2 regions of the Nonomuraea roseola genome follow, and region 2 is predicted to be linked to the other one. Evidence: riboswitches for the same ligand, from Rfam matches in the RefSeq annotation. Region 2 holds a riboswitch; the other holds the start of a gene.

Region 1 (7,967 bases), on a different contig from region 2:
GACAGGGACACCGTCGTCGCCCAGCTGGAGCGGCGGGGCGTCGTGCCCGGCTTCGTCTACGACCCGCCGCTGGGCGACTATCTCGACCTGGTCGCGCAGGGGCCGGACCCCGAGGTGGCCCGCTGGTGGACGAGCCATGTCCTGCCCGTCGACCCGCTGCGCGCCCGGCGGGTGGCCGGACTGCTCGCCGACCTCAAGGTCCGGCCCGCCGTTCCACCAGACGTCTGACCCCGGGCGCGGCTGGCGTGGGTCCAGGCCCGGGGCTCCAGGAGTTCACATCCAGCCGGGGGGCGCCATTCCCGCCGGTCAGACCTGAGAAAGAAATGGACCTTTCTCTCTCGCGAACACTCACAAAGGTAATAGCGCAATTCGCGAAACCGCCACACATTAAAATTCTGGCGTGCGCAGATTATCTCCCGCAGAACGCCGCCTGTGGCGGGCCTTCCCCACCGGCGCGTGGGTCGATCTGCGGGAGGGCGACAAGGAGCTCGACGATCCCGCGCAGGCCGGCCGATGGGGGCGCGAGCGGGAGGTGCGCGCCGAGGTGATCGCCGCCCTGCTCCTCGGCGCGGTCGAGCGCACCCCCGGGCAGGTGCCGGGGGTACGGCTGGCGGGCGCCCGCGTGACCGGTGTCCTCGACCTGTCCGACGCGGCGATCGACGCCACGCTCTACCTGCTCAACTGCCACCTGGCCGAGACGGTCGACCTGACCGACGCCACGACCAGGGGCGTCCGGCTGCGCGGCTGCGAGCTGGCCAGGTTCAGGGGCTCGCGGATGCGGGTGGACGGCCTGTTCGAGCTCGACGGCTCCACGGTGCACGCGGGCGTGCGCCTCGACAACGCGCGCGTCGAGGGGCAGTGCCGCCTGTCCAGGGCGGTGCTGACGGCGCCGCCGCGCCGCATGACGACCTCCGAGTCGGCCTTCGGCGACGTTCGCGAGCCGGAGGGCGACGCCGGCAACACCATGCACGAGTGGGCGCTGTGGGCGGGAGGGCTGTCGGTGGGCGGCGGCACGTTCCTGCGCGGCCTGCGCGCCGACGGCGCCCTCCGGCTGATCGGCGGAGACTTCCCCGGCGGGCTCTACCTGGAGGGCGCCCACGTCGGCGCGGTCAACGCCGACTTCGTGACGGCGGGCACGGTCGAGCTCAGCCGGGGCTTCACGGCGGAGGGCACGGTCAGGATGCGCGGCGCGCGGATCGACGGGGTGCTCTCCCTGCACCACGCCTCGGTGCGGGCCGAGGGGCGGGCGCTGCACCTGAGCCACATGCAGGCCGACGAGGTGATCATGCGGCCCGACGAGGTCGTGGGCGAGGTCAACCTGGGCTACTCCCGCTTCGGGGTGCTGCTCGACGCGCCCGACGCCTACCCGGGCCAGGTGCAGCTCAACGGGCTGAGCTACGAGACCCTGCGCGGCGAGTGGACCGTGGCCGAGCGGCTCGACTGGTTGCGCCGCGACCCCGACGGGTACCGGCCACAGCCGTACGAGCAGCTGGCCTCGTGGTACCGGCGCATCGGGCACGAGCCCGACGCGCGGCGGGTGCTGCTGGCCAAGCAGCGCGAGCGGCGCGGCACGCTGCGCGCGCCCGGCAGGGCGTGGGGGCGGCTGCTCGACCTCATGGTCGGCTACGGCTACCGCTCATGGCTGGCGGGGTTGTGGGCGGCGCTCCTGCTGGCGGCAGGAACGGCGATCTTCACCAGGGTGCCGCCGGTACAGGTGGACCCCGACGAGGTGCGCACGTTCAACCCCTTCGTCTACTGCCTCGACCTGCTGGTGCCGGTCAGCGTGTTCGAGGTGCGCGGCGCCTACGAGCCGGCGGGGTGGACGGCCTGGGTGGCCTGGACGCTGGTGGTGTCAGGCTGGGTTCTGGCCACCGCGCTGATCGCGGGCGCCACGCGGGTCCTTCGGCCAGCCCCCGGGTCCTGAGTCGGCGAACGCGCCGTAGGAGGAGCTCTCCACCCTGAAACGGGGCAGCGCGTGCGGGTGGTTGGCCCTGAGGTAGGCCACCAGGTGCTCGCGGGCGTCGGCCTTCAGGTCCCAGACCGAGGCCGAGTCGGCCGCGCTCATCAGCGCGCGCAGCTCCACCAGGCCGTTGGGCAGGACGTCGGTCACCTGGAGCGTCCAGTCCTTCTGGTCCCACAGGGGGTGATCCTTGATGAAGCGGTGCAGTTCCTCACGCAGCTCGGGGACCGGCACCGACCAGTCGACCCTGATGTAGACGTGTCCGATGACCCTGCTGCCGTGCCTGGTCCAGTTCTCGAACGGGTTCTGGGTGAAGAAGGAGACGGGGAAGACCAGCCTGCGCTCGTCCCACGAGCGGACCACGACGTAGGTGAGCGTGAGCTCCTCGATCCTGCCCCATTCGCCGTTCACCACGACCACGTCGTCGAGCCGCAGCGCGTCGCTGAAGACGAGCTGCAGCCCGGCGATCATGTTGCCGATCGTGGACTGCGCCGCGATGCCGATGATCGCGCCGAAGATGCCCGCCGAGGCCAGCAGTCCTGCGCCGAGCGCCCGCACCTCGGGGAAGCTGAACAGCGCCGCGCCGAAGGCGATGACGATGATCACCGCGGCGGCGACCCTGCGGACCAGGGCGATCTGGGTCCTGGTCCGCCTGGCCCTGCGGTTGTCCTCCTCGACCCGCTCCAGCTGGTCGAGGACGAGGTCGGTGACCGCGTAGGCGGCCTGGATCACCAGCCACGTGACCACGGCGATGGTGATGACGCCCATGAACCGCTCGACCAGCGGCTCGGCCGACCTGCTGACCATGTTGGGGGTGAAGGCGGCGTTGAAGGCCACCACGGCCGCGACCGCGAACCCGGGCCATGTGCACCTGCGCACGAGGTGTCCGATGAAGTCCCAGGTTCGGCCTGCCTTCAGCAGCAGCCGCCGAACCAGTTCGACTCCCACGACGGCTGCGAAGACGGACCCGATGAGGAGGAGCCAGTCCGTCGGCGACACAGTCATGCCCCCTAATGTCTCAGAATGTCTCGTCGAAGGTCACATTGCCCTCCACCGCCACCTGGTATGCCGAGACCCTGCGTTCGAAGAAGTTCGCCAGCTCCTGCACGTCCTGCAGCTCCATGAACCCGAAGGGGTTGGCGGTGCCGTACCTGATCGGCATGGACAGGCGGCGCAGCCGCTGGTCGGCGACGTACTCAAGGTACTCTCGCATCTGGTCGACGTTCATTCCCGACATGCCGTCGCCGCACAGGTCGCGGGCGAAGGCCAGCTCGGCGGCCACCGCCTCCTCGAGCATCAGGGTGACCTGCTCGCCGAGCTTGTCGTCGAACAGGTCGGGCTCCTCCGCCCTGACGGTGTCGACGACGCTGAAGGCGAACTCCATGTGCATCGACTCGTCGCGGAAGACCCAGTTGGTGCCGGTCGCCAGGCCGCTGAGCAGCCCGCGGGAGCGGAACCAGTAGACGTAGGCGAAGGCGCCGTAGAAGAACAGGCCCTCGATGCAGGCGGCGAAGCAGATGAGGTTGAGCAGGAAGGCCCTGCGGTCCTGCTTGGTCTCCAGGCTGCGCAGGTCGGCGAGGGTGTCGATCCAGCGGAAGCAGAACTCCGCCTTGTCGCGGATGGAGGGGATGTTGTCGACGGCGGCGAAGGCCTTGACGCGCTCGTCGGGGTCGGGCAGGTAGGTGTCGAGCAGCGTCAGGTAGAACTGCACGTGCACCGCCTCCTCGAACAGCTGCCTGGACAGGTACAGGCGGGCCTCGGGCGCGTTGACGTGCTGGTAGAGGTTGAGCACGAGGTTGTTGGCGACGATGGAGTCGCCGGTGGCGAAGAAGGCGACCAGGCGGTTGATCAGGTGGCGCTCCTGCGGCGTCATCTTGGCCAGGTCGGCCAGGTCGCTGTGCAGGTCCACCTCCTCGACCGTCCAGGTGTTGCGGATGGCGGCCCGGTAGCGCTCGTAGAAGTCGGGGTAGCGCATCGGGCGCAGGGTCAGGTCCATGCCGGGGTCGAGCAGCATCACTGGCAAGCCTCGCAGATCTCGGGGTTCTCAAGGGAGCAGGCGACGGCCTCGGCCTCGGCGGGGACCAGGGCCTGCACGGTGGTCTGGGCGATGCGGGTGGCCGGGCGCGAGCGCAGGTAGTACGTCGTCTTCAGCCCCTGCTTCCACGCGTAGGCGTACATCGACGACAGCTTCCCGATCGTGGGGGTCGCCATGAAGAGGTTGAGCGACTGCGACTGGTCGATGTACGGCGTCCGCGCCGCCGCCAGGTCGATGAGCGCCTTCTGCGGCAGCTCCCACGCGGTCCTGTAGAGGGTCTTCAGCTCGGAGGGGATGCCCGCGATGTCCTGGACCGACCCGTCGGCCCGCTTGACGGCGTCGCGCATCTCCTGGGTCCAGAGGCCGAGCCGCTGGAGATCGGTCACCAGATACCTGTTGACCTGCAGGAACTCCCCCGAGAGGGTCTCGCGCTTGAAGACGTTCGACACCTGCGGCTCGATGCACTCGTAGCAGCCCGCGATCGAGGCGATCGTCGCGGTGGGCGCGATGGCGACCATCAGGGAGTTGCGCAGCCCGGTCCTGTCGATCTTCTCGCGCAGGGCCGTCCACGCGGGCGAGGAGCCGAGGCCGTAGTGGTCGGGGTGCAGCACGCCCGCCGCGGCCCGCGTGTCGCCGTAGGAGGGGTGGCGGCCCCGCTCGACCGCCAGGTCGGCGGAGGTGTCGTAGGCGGCCAGCGCGATCTCCTCGGCGATCCTCGTGGACAGCGCGAGGGCCTCGGGAGAGTCGAAGGGCAGGCGCAGCGAGAAGAAGACGTCGGCCAGGCCCATCACGCCCAGCCCGATCGGCCTCCAGCGCAGGTTGGCGGCCTCGGCCTCGGGCGTCGGATAGAAGCCGAGGTCGATCGTCCTGTCCAGGAAGCGCACCGCGGTCCTGACCGTGGCGCGCAGCCGCGTCCAGTCCATCGACTCCCCTGCCAGGTGGGCGGCGAGGTTGATGGAGCCGAGGTTGCACACGGCGGTCTCGCCGTCGCTGGTGACCTCGAGGATCTCGGTGCAGAGGTTGGACAGGTGGATGACGTTCTCGGGGCGGGCGGTCTGGTTGGAGGCGCGGTTGGCGGCGTCCTTGAAGGTCATCCAGCCGTTGCCGGTCTGGGCGAGCGTGCGCATCATGCGGCCGTAGAGGGTGCGCGCGGGGATCTGGCGGGTGTGCAGGCCCTCGGCCTCCGCGGCCCGGTAGGCGGTGTCGAACGCCTCGCCGTACAGGTCGGTGAGGTGCGGCACGCGCTTCGGGTCGAACAGCGACCACATGGCGTCGGCCTCGACGCGGCGCATGAACTCGTCGGGGACCCAGTTGGCCAGGTTGAGGTTGTGGGCGCGCCTGGCCTCCTCGCCCGTGTTGTCGCGCAGCTCCAGGAACTCCTCGATGTCGGCGTGCCAGGTCTCCAGGTAGACGCACGCGGCGCCCTTGCGGCGGCCGCCCTGGTTGACGGCGGCGACGCTGGAGTCGAGGGTGCGCAGCCACGGCACGATGCCGTTGGAGTGGCCGTTCGTGCCCTTGATCAGGGAGCCGCGGGAGCGGACCCTGGTCCAGGAGATGCCGATGCCCCCCGCGTACTTGGAGAGCCTGGCCACCTGGCCGTACCTCTCGTAGATGCCCTCAAGCTCGTCGCGCGGCGAGTCGAGAAGGAAGCAGGACGACAGCTGCGGACGGCGTGAGCCCGAGTTGAACAGGGTGGGCGAGCTCGGCAGGTACGACAGCGTGGACATCAGCGCATACAGCTCGGCGGCCTCGGCGACGGAGGCGGACAGGCCGCACGCGACGCGCAGCATGAAGTGCTGGGGCCGTTCGAGCACCCGCCTGGTCTCGGGGTGGCGCAGCAGGTAGCGGTCGTAGACGGTGCGCAGGCCGAAGTACTCGAACCGGTCGTCGGCGCTCTCGTCGATCAGCGCGTCCAGCTCGGGTGAGTGAGCGCTCACGAACGCGGCCAGGCCGTCCTGCAGCAGGCCCGCCGCGTGGGTGGCGGCGACCGACTCGGAGAAGGTGCGCACGCCGTGCGTGGCGGCCTCGTCGGCGATCTCCTCGGCCAGGAGCCTGGCGGCGACCTTCGAGTTCTCAGGGTCGGCGATCACCCTGGCGGCGGCCTCCTCGATGGCCAGCCTGCGGTCGACCTCAACGATCTGTGTCACGCTCTCTCCTCGCGAGCTCATCCTCGTGAGGGCAGGCGAGAGCACGCGGGCATGCCGCGTCACCCCCGGGCCCTCCCTCGAGGCCCTGGACAGGTCATACCGCTGGCAGGTCTTCGGACTCGCGGGCGCTGATCACATGCCTACTGGCCGTCGCTTCCATGACGGCGGTCGTTCCCGCTCACCGCTGCGGGGCAGTCCTGGTCTCGCACCAGGTTCCCTTTTGCTCCGCCCCTTTGCGAGGGGGCGAACCAGCGACGTCCAGGATCCTACATCTAGTGGCCGCCGACGCAACCACGCCCACAGGTTGTGTCGAGGAGGCCGAGTTCGCCCAGCACCGTGCGCGTCCTCGCGGTCTCGGATTTGAGCCACACGCCGAAGTCGTCGCCGAGCAGGGGGATCGGCGTCCACCCCTTCACGCGGCACGCCTTCAGCCACCGCTCGGACCTGACGACCTCGTCGAGCAGGTCGACCGCCCTGGCCTTCTCGCGCTCGCCCATCCCGTTCGGCCCGAGCACCGCGCTCCAGTCGGTGAAGTCGACGCGGGCCCCCGACTCCAGCAGCGTGGGCGCGTCGATCCCCTCGATCCGCTCGGCCGACGAGACGGCCAGCACGCGCAACCTGCCCTCGCCGATCCGCTCGCGCCACTGGCCCAGCGGGCCCGCCGCCACACCCGCCTTCCCTGCCAGCAGCGCGTCGGCCGCGTCGGCGCAGGTGGGGTAGCCGGCGTAGTCGAGCACTCTCGCGTCGGCGCCGAGCCCTCGCGCGACCAGCCCGAACAGCAGGTGGTCCGACTCCCCCTGTTTCCTGCCCGCCAGGGCCGTCTCTCCCGGAGAGGCCACCAGGTGCGCGGCGAAGGCGTCGAAGTCGCGAAAGCGGGACTTCCCGGGGACCACCAGCACCTCGACGTCCCCGATGAGCCTGGCCAGCGGGGCGCCCCGCTCGCCGACCCTGTTCATCTCGGCGGCGGCCAGGGCGGGCAGTCCCGTGACGGTGAGCCGGGTGCCGTCCTGCGCCAGGTCGGCGGGGTCGAGCAGGCTGGACAGCGTCTCGGCCACAGGCTCCCACGTGGCGCCCCCCGCCACGAAGAAGAACCTGGGCGCGGGACGGCCCGGCTCGGTGCCGCATCCGGTCAGGCACGCCAGCGCCCCCAGTGCCCCCGCCACGAAGTCCCGACGGCGCATGCGCGCCCTCCCCCGCTTCCGGTCCCGACTGCCCCATACAGCACGTTATCGGTACATCACAGCGAGTTAATCGGCAGGGTGGCCGTTCGGCTCATTCCTCCCGTGCGGGCGGGGTGGGCAGGTCCGCGGGCAGGGCCAGCAGACGCAGGTACAGGGGTCTGGCGCCCGGCGGGACGTCGGTGGCCCTGTGGCTGTACTTCTTCATCAGCGCCAGGTACTCCTCGAAGAACGCCTCCAGCTCCTCCAGCCGCATCCTGCCGAGGCCTCTCGAGACCTTCACCCAGGCCGGATCGGCCTCGTAGGCGGCGGGCAGCAGGTCGAGCAGGATTCCCTTGTCCTCCTCGTACCCGATTCTGTGGAACTCGGCCAGCACGGGACGGTCCTCGGGCGCGAGCTCGGCAGGCAGCGGCAGCCGGATGTCACCGGTCTCCACCCGCCGCCACCACCGCTCACGTCCTGCCGAGCGCTCGGCGATCTCCTCGATGAACCCGTACTTCTCCAGCTGGCGCAGGTGGTAGCTGGTGGTGCCGGTCTTGGCGTCCAGCAGCGAGCCGAGCGTGGTGGAGGTCGCAGGCCCGTGCAGCCCCAGGTGGCGCAGCATGGCCCGGCGCATCGGATGGGCAAGCGCCTTCAGTCTGCCCGGA
Region 2 (7,967 bases):
CGTGCCTGGCGCTGTGATAGGCGATCACGTCGGCCTGGCCGATCAGCCTGGCCGCCTTCACCGTCACCAGCTCGGGATCGCCAGGACCCAGGCCCACGCCGTACAGCCGTCCCGCCACCGTGTTCACTCTCGCTCACTGGCGATCGCGTTGACCGCGGCCGCCGCCATCGCACTGCCGCCCCTGCGGCCGTGCACCACCAGATACTCCAGGCCGCTGCTCGCCAGGGCCTGCTTGGACTCGGCCGCGCCGATGAAGCCCACCGGGATGCCCAGCACCGCCGCGGGCCGGCCCGCGCCCTCCTCTACCAGTTCGAGCAACCTGAACAGGGCCGTCGGCGCGTTGCCCACCGCGACCACCGCGCCGTCCAGCCTGTCGCGCCACAGCTCCAGCGCCGCCGCGCTGCGCGTGGTCCCTGTGCTCTCCGCCAGCGCGGGGACGCTCGGATCGCCGAGCGTGCAGACCACCTCGTTGTCGCGCGGCAGGCGGCTCCTGGTCACGCCCGAGGCGACCATCATCGCGTCGCAGAGGATGGGCGCGCCGTCCCGCAGCGCCCGCCTGGCGTCGGCGACGACCTTCTCCGAGTAGCCGAGGTCGGCCACCAGGTCGGTCATGCCGCAGGCGTGGATCATGCGAACGGCCACCTGGGCGACGTCCTGCGGCAGACCGCTCAGATCGGACTCCGCACGGATGGTGGCGAACGAACGCCGGTAGATCTCGGCGCCGTCACGGATGTAGTCGCTCACATGTCCCCTCTGGTCTCTGTCTTCTCGGTCTTCTCTGTCTTCCTGCCATGCCCGACCCGGTAGCCGGTCGGGGTGGCGACCACGTCGACGACCTCTCCCTTCGGACGCCCGCACCGCCGCTCACACCCGGCCCAGTGAACGAGGACACCCTCGGGGACGGCCGGCGTGGACGGCTCTCGTGTGCCGGTGGCCCACCGCCTGGCATCGCCTTGGACGTCGGCGAGCGACTTGGCGCACCCGGGACTCCCGGTACAGGCGCTGAGCCCCGCCCAGGCGGTGCCGGGCCCGGTGACCAGCCCCGCCCTGGTGAGCTCGTCGGCGACCCGCTCGACGTCCTCGGGACGGAGGTCGGGAAGGACGGCCGTCCGCCAGGGCGTGACCCGCACCTCGCCGGCCACGTCGGCGAGGGCCCTGGCCTGGTCCGCGGAGAGCCGTCCCAGCGGGACCACCACCTCCAGGGCGACCCGGCCGTCCCGCTGCGGGACCACCCGCGCGTCCGGCGCCCGTAAGCTCCCGATCTCTCGGGAGAGACGGCCCGGTGACACGCCCCCGTCCCTCGATGCGGCCGGCTGCAGGCGGGAAGCGAGCAGGGCGGGGCCGTCGGGTAGGTCACTGACGCGCCAGGCCGTGCCACCGGACAGCTCGAGGAAGGCCGAGGCGGCCGCGAGCATCGAAGGGACCACCTCGTCCACGAGCACAGGGATCCCGGCCGTCGCCCCTCCGAGGTGGAGGAGGCCGCCGGAGGGCGAGGTGGCCAGGAAGGTCACGTCGGCGCCGATGGGGAGCAGGTCGCCCGTGCCGTCGTCGAGGGCGAAGAGGAACCGGCCCGACAGCTCGGCCAGCTCAGGACTCGCGCACAGCCCCCGGTCCAGGGCCGTGACCAGCGGACGCACGTCCACCAGAGACGCGTCCACCCGCCCGGCGAGCGGCGAGGCGAGGATGTTGCGCACCCGCTCGTGCGTCTCCGACGGCAGCAGCCCCACTGCGGCGATCCGAGCGGCGAACGCCCCCGCTTCCGCCGCCGATGGAGCGGCGGTGGAGGGGAGGCCTCTGAGCTGGAGGTTGGCGCGGGAGGTCAGTTCGATGACGCCCGAGCCCAGCTCGGCGGAGCAGTCGGCCACCTCTCGCAGCTGGGTAGCGGACAGCGCGCCGCCCGGGATGCGGATGCGGGCGAGAGCGCCGTCCGCGGCGATGTGGACCTGTAGCGCCCCCGGACAGGCGTCAGGGCGCACATGTCCGTAAAAGTCGGCTATGTCCACGGGGAGGATGGTAACCCGTCCAAAACCCTCTAGGCTGATCGCAGACGAGGGCGAACGGAGGAAGCCGGTGCGATGCCGGCGCGGTCCCGCCACTGTAACCGGGGAGCGAACCCCACCGAAGGCCACTGTCCGGCGACGGACGGGAAGGCCGGGGTGAGCGTCGATCCGGAAGCCAGGAGACTCCCGCTCTCGTGACACCCGCGACCGGGGCGAGGACCCCGAGGGAGGAGTTCCGCCGTGCCCGAGGCGACCCCCGAAACCCCGTCACAGGCGACCCCCGACGCCCAGAGCGTGGTGCTGTTGCTCTCCACCTCCGACACCGACCTGCTGAGCGCCAGGGCGAGTGGCGCCGCGTACCGGCTGGGAAACCCCGCACGGCTGACACCCGAGGAGCTGCCCGCGCTGGTCGAAGGCGTCGACCTGGTGGTGGTGCGGCTGCTCGGCGGGCGCAGGGCGTGGGAGGAGGGCCTCGACCGGCTGCTCGCCGGCCCCAGGCCGGTAGTGGTGCTGGGCGGGGAGCAGGCGCCTGACGCCGAGCTGATGGAGCTGTCCACGGTCACCGGCGGCACGTGTGCCGAGGCGCACGCCTACCTCGCCCACGGCGGCCCAGGCAACCTGGCCGAGCTGCACGCCTTCCTGTCGGACACGGTGCTGCTGACCGGGCACGGGTTCGCCGCACCCGAACCGACGCCGACGTGGGGCCTGCTCGACGAAGAGCCCCGATCCGCCGCCGACCCCGGCGACGAGCGCGGGTCCACCGCCGGCCTCCACGAGGGGCGCGGTGCGGAGCGGCCCGTGGTGGGGGTGCTCTACTACCGGGCGCATCACCTGGCAGGGAACACCGCGTTCGTCCGCGCTCTCTGCGAGGCGATCGAGGAGGCGGGCGGGCGCGCGCTGCCCGTCTTCTGTTCCTCGCTGCGTACGGCGGAGCCCGAGCTGCTCTCCGTGCTGAGACAGGCCGACGCGCTGGTGGTGACCGTACTGGCGGCAGGGGGCAGCAGGCCGGCGACCGCGGGAGCCGGAGGCGACGACGCGGCGTGGGACGTCGGCGCGCTGGCCGAGCTGGACATCCCCATCCTGCAGGGCCTCTGCCTGACCACGAGCAGGCAGGCGTGGGAGGAGAACGACGACGGCCTGTCCCCGCTGGACGCCGCCTCGCAGGTGGCCATCCCCGAGTTCGACGGCCGGATCATCACGGTGCCGTTCTCGTTCAAGGAGGTGGACGAGGACGGCCTGACCGTCTACGTGGCCGATCCCGAGCGCGCGGCCCGCGTGGCGGGCACCGCCGTACGGCATGCGAGGCTCAGGCACGTCCCGAACGCCGACAAGAAGCTCGTGGTGATGCTGTCGGCCTACCCGACCAAGCACGCGAGGATCGGCAACGCGGTCGGCCTCGACACCCCCGCGAGCACCGTGAAGCTGCTGGCCAGGCTGGCGGAGGCCGGCTACGACCTGGGCGAGGGCCTGCCCGGCGTGGCAGACCAGGACGGCGACGCGCTGATCCACGCCCTCATCGCGGCGGGCGGGCAGGACCAGGAGTGGCTGACGGAGGAGCAACTGGCCGCCAACCCCGTGCGCATCCCCTCCGCCACCTACATCGAGTGGTACGCCACGCTCCCCGAGGAGCTGCGCGAGGCGATGGAGCGGCACTGGGGCCCGCCGCCTGGCGAGCTGTTCACGCACGAGGGCGACATCGTCCTGGCCGCGCTCAGGGCGGGCAACGTCGTGGTGATGGTGCAGCCGCCTCGGGGTTTCGGCGAGAACCCGATCGCGATCTACCACGACCCCGACCTGCCGCCCAGCCACCACTACCTGGCCGCCTACCGGTGGCTGTCGGCGGAGTTCGGGGCGCACGCGATGGTACACGTCGGCAAGCACGGCAACCTGGAGTGGCTGCCGGGCAAGTCGGCGGGGCTGTCGGCGGCGTGCGGTCCTGACGCGGCGCTGGGCGACCTGCCGCTGGTCTACCCGTTCCTGGTGAACGACCCCGGCGAGGGGACGCAGGCCAAGCGGAGGGCGCATGCCGTCCTGGTGGACCACATGGTGCCGCCGATGGCCCGCGCGGAGACGTACGGGGACATCGCCAGGCTGGAGCAGCTCCTCGACGAGCACGCCTCGATCGCGGCGATGGACCCGGCCAAGCTGCCCGCGATCAGGGCGCAGATCTGGACGCTGATCCAGGCCGCCAGGCTCGACCACGATCTTGGACTGGCCGATCGGCCGCACGACGCGGAGTTCGACGACTTCCTGCTGCACGTGGACGGCTGGCTGTGCGAGGTGAAGGACGCGCAGATCCGCGACGGCCTGCACGTGCTCGGCGCCGCCCCCGAGGGCGCGGTGCGGGTGAGCCTGGTGCTGGCCATGCTGCGCGCCCGCCAGATGTGGGCGGGCGCGCAGACACTGCCGGGGCTCAGGGAGGCGCTGGGTCTCGCCGAGGACGGCAGCGCGGGCCTGGGCGACGTGGACGCCGCCGAGGAGAGCGCCAGGGCGCTGGTCGAGGGCATGGAGGCAAGGGGCTGGGACCCCGCCGCCGCCTCCGAGGTGACCGAGTCGATCCTCGGCACGACAGGGCTCTCCGCGCGGGAGCTCGCGCTCGGCGGAAAGCCGGAGGCCGGGCGGGAGACGGTGGCGCGGATCCTGGAGTTCGCCGCCACCGAGGTCGTCCCCAGGCTCGCCAGGACGACCGACGAGATCGACCACCTCCTGCACGCGCTCGACGGCGGCTACGTCCCGGCAGGGCCCAGCGGCTCCCCGCTGCGCGGCCTGATCAACGTCCTCCCGACCGGCAGGAACTTCTACTCGGTCGATCCGAGGGCGGTGCCGAGCAGGCTGGCGTGGGAGACGGGCCAGGCGATGGCCGAGTCCCTGCTGGCCCGCTACCGCGCCGAGACCGGCGAGTGGCCGAGCTCGGTGGGGCTGTCGGTCTGGGGCACCAGCGCGATGCGCACGGCGGGCGACGACGTGGCGGAGGTGCTCTCGCTGCTCGGCGTGCGCCCGGTGTGGGACGAGGCGTCGAGGCGGGTCACCAGGCTCGAACCCGTGCCGCTGGAGGAGCTCGGCCGTCCGCGCATCGACGTGACGGTCCGCATCAGCGGCTTCTTCCGCGACGCCTTCCCGCACGTGGTGGCCATGCTGGACGACGCGGTGCGCATGGTGGCCGCCCTGGAGGAGCCCGCCGAGGACAACCACGTGCGCGCCCACGTCGCCGCCGACCTGGCGGGACACGGCGACGAGCGCAGGGCCACGATGCGCGTCTTCGGCTCGCGCCCCGGCGCGTACGGCGCGGGCCTGCTCCCCCTCATCGACAGCCGCAACTGGCGCGACGACGCCGACCTGGCCGAGGTGTACGCGGTGTGGGGCGGCTTCGCCTACGGCCGCGACCTGGACGGCGTGCCCGCCCGCCAGGACATGGAGAGCGCCTACCGCCGCATCGCGGTCGCGGCGAAGAACATCGACACCCGCGAGCACGACATCGCCGACTCCGACGACTACTTCCAGTACCACGGCGGGATGGTGGCGACCGTACGGGCGCTGACGGGACGCGCGCCCGCGGCCTACGTGGGCGACAGCACCCGCCCCGACGCCGTGCGGACGCGCACGCTGTCGGAGGAGACCTCGCGGATCTTCAGGGCGCGCGTGGTGAACCCGAACTGGCTGGCCGCGATGCGCCGCCACGGCTACAAGGGCGCCTTCGAACTGGCCGCGACCGTCGACTACCTGTTCGGCTACGACGCCACCACCGGCGTCATCGCCGACTGGATGTACGACAAGCTCACCGAGGCGTACGTGCTCGACCCCGAGAACAGGGAGTTCATGGAGCGGTCGAACCCGTGGGCGCTGCACGGGATCGCCGAGCGCCTGCTGGAGGCCGCCGAGCGGGGGATGTGGGAGCACCCCGACCCCGACGTGCTGCGCGACCTGCAGGAGGCCTACCTCAAGGCGGAGGGCGATTTGGAGGACGACACCAGCCGCTGAGCGGCGCTCGGCGTGCCGGCCCAGTGCAGGTGCAGGTAGGAGGCGGTCAGGAGCGGGTCGCCGTGGCCGTCTCCGCCGCCCTCCCACCGGAAGAGCGGCTCGCCGTCCGTGGTCACCGCCGTTCTGTGGAACTCGTGCCCCCTGTACGGCTCGCCTGCGCGGGTGAGCAGCGAGTCGCGGGTGGCGACGGCGTCGCGGTAGCCGAGGGTCAGCCTGGGCGTCATTTCCGCCTTCGCCGGGATTTTTCCGCACATGGTGTGGTCGTCGAGGCTCTCGCACAGGTACAGCAGTCCCGCGCACTCGGCCGCGACAGGGCCGGGGAAGGCGGCGATCCGGCGCTTGAGCGGCTCGTTGGCGGCCAGGTCGGCGGCGTACATCTCGGGGAAGCCGCCGCCGATCACGACGCCAGCCGTCCCCTCCGGCAACGCCTCGTCGCGCAACGGATCGAAGGTCGCCACCTGAGCCCCTGCCGCCTGGAGCAACTCGGCGTGCTCGGCGTACCCGAAGGTGAACGCCGCGCCCCCTGCCACCGCGACCACCGGCCCGCTGCCACGACCGCCTCGCGGCGCACCGGCCGAGGTCTCCGCCAGGCTGCCCTCTGGCACGCGCCGCGCAGCCTCGGGCATGCGCCCCGCAGGGGTGGCCAGCGCCTCGCCGGGGCTCCACGGCCGTTCGGGCAGCGCGGGAGCCGTCCGCGCGAGTCGTACCAGCGCCTCCAGGTCGCACGAGCGGGCCACCAGCTCGCCCAGCCTCTCCACCGCCGCAACCGCCTCCGCCTCACGCTCGGCGGCGGGGATCAGGCCCAGGTGGCGCGAGGGCGTGGAGACCGCGTCGTCGCGTCGCAGCGCGCCCAGCACCCGCACCCCCGCCGCGGCCAGCGCCGAACGGCACAGCTCCTCGTGCCGGTCGGAGCCCACCCTGTTGAGGATGACGCCGCCCACCCGCACGCGAGGGTCGAAGGTGGCGAACCCGTGCACGACGGCCGCCACCGACCTGCTCTGACGGGCGGCGTCCACCACGAGGACGACAGGGGCGTCCAGCAGCCTGGCGACGTGCGCGGTCGAGGCGAAATCGGTGTCGCCCCTGCCGTCGAACAGCCCCATCACGCCCTCGACCACGGCGAGGTCCGCGCCGCGGGCGCCGTGCAGGAACAGCGGCCGCACGGTCGACTCGCCGGTCAGCCACGGGTCGAGGTTGCGGCCAGGCCGTCCGGTGGCCAGCGCGTGGTAGCCGGGGTCGATGTAGTCGGGGCCCACCTTGTGCGGCGAGACCCGCAGCCCGCGCGCCCGCAGCGCCGCCATGAGCCCCGTCGCCACGGTCGTCTTGCCGCTGCCCGAGGCGGGCGCGGCGACCACCAGGCGCGGCACTACCACTCGATGCCCTTCTGTCCCTTCTGGCCCGCGTCCATGGGGTGCTTGACCTTGCCCATCTCCGTCACCAGGTCGGCCACCGCGAGCAGCTTCTCCGGCGCGTCCCTGCCGGTGATCACGACATGCTGGCCGCCGGGACGGCCCGCGAGCGTCTCCACCACCTCGTCCAGGTCCAGCCAGCCCCACTTGAGCGGGTAGGTGAACTCGTCGAGCACGTAGAACCTGTAGGTCTCCCCGGCCAGGTCGCGCTTGATCTGCTCCCAGCCCTCGCGGGCGTCGGCGGCGTGGTCGTCCTCGGTACCAGGACGCTGGATCCACGACCAGCCCTCGCCCATCTTGTGCCAGGTGACGGCGCCGCCCTCGGCCGAGTCGCCGAGCACGCGCAGCGCCCGCTCCTCGCCGATGCGCCACTTGGCCGACTTCACGAACTGGAACACCCCGATCGGCCAGCCCTGGTTCCACGCGCGCAGCGCCATCCCGAACGCGGCCGTCGACTTGCCCTTGCCAGGGCCCGTGTGGACGATCAGCAGCGGCCTGTTCCTGCGCTGGCGGGTGGTGAGCCCGTCGTCGGGGACGATCTCCGGCTTGCCCTGCGGCATGTCAACCGGCCTTCCTGTAG

What was found. A riboswitch is a leader RNA that binds a small molecule or an ion and turns the genes downstream of it on or off. The one in region 2 is predicted to bind cobalamin.
Region 1: another riboswitch for cobalamin. It lies ahead of ABFX55_RS22755 (ribonucleoside-diphosphate reductase subunit alpha); the one in region 2 lies ahead of cobN (cobaltochelatase subunit CobN).

Annotation. Positions count from the first base shown of each region.
Region 1 covers NZ_BAAAXC010000014.1:921,744-929,710, forward strand. Annotated here, with positions in the region: gene ABFX55_RS22735 (DegT/DnrJ/EryC1/StrS family aminotransferase) at 1-228, shown strand, start outside; gene ABFX55_RS22740 (hypothetical protein) at 401-1,924, shown strand; gene ABFX55_RS22745 (mechanosensitive ion channel family protein) at 1,853-2,965, opposite strand; gene ABFX55_RS22750 (ribonucleotide-diphosphate reductase subunit beta) at 2,979-3,974, opposite strand; gene ABFX55_RS22755 (ribonucleoside-diphosphate reductase subunit alpha) at 3,974-6,142, opposite strand; cobalamin riboswitch at 6,230-6,410, opposite strand; gene ABFX55_RS22760 (tripartite tricarboxylate transporter substrate-binding protein) at 6,415-7,323, opposite strand; gene ABFX55_RS22765 (ArsR/SmtB family transcription factor) at 7,415-7,967, opposite strand, start outside.
Region 2 covers NZ_BAAAXC010000015.1:1,649,420-1,657,386, forward strand. Annotated here, with positions in the region: gene ABFX55_RS30710 (precorrin-2 C(20)-methyltransferase) at 1-118, opposite strand, end outside; gene ABFX55_RS30715 (precorrin-8X methylmutase) at 124-744, opposite strand; gene ABFX55_RS30720 (precorrin-3B synthase) at 741-2,003, opposite strand; cobalamin riboswitch at 2,061-2,186, shown strand; gene cobN (cobaltochelatase subunit CobN) at 2,295-5,978, shown strand; gene ABFX55_RS30730 (cobyrinic acid a,c-diamide synthase CobB) at 5,933-7,336, opposite strand; gene cobO (cob(I)yrinic acid a,c-diamide adenosyltransferase) at 7,345-7,947, opposite strand; gene ABFX55_RS30740 (magnesium chelatase subunit D family protein) at 7,949-7,967, opposite strand, start outside.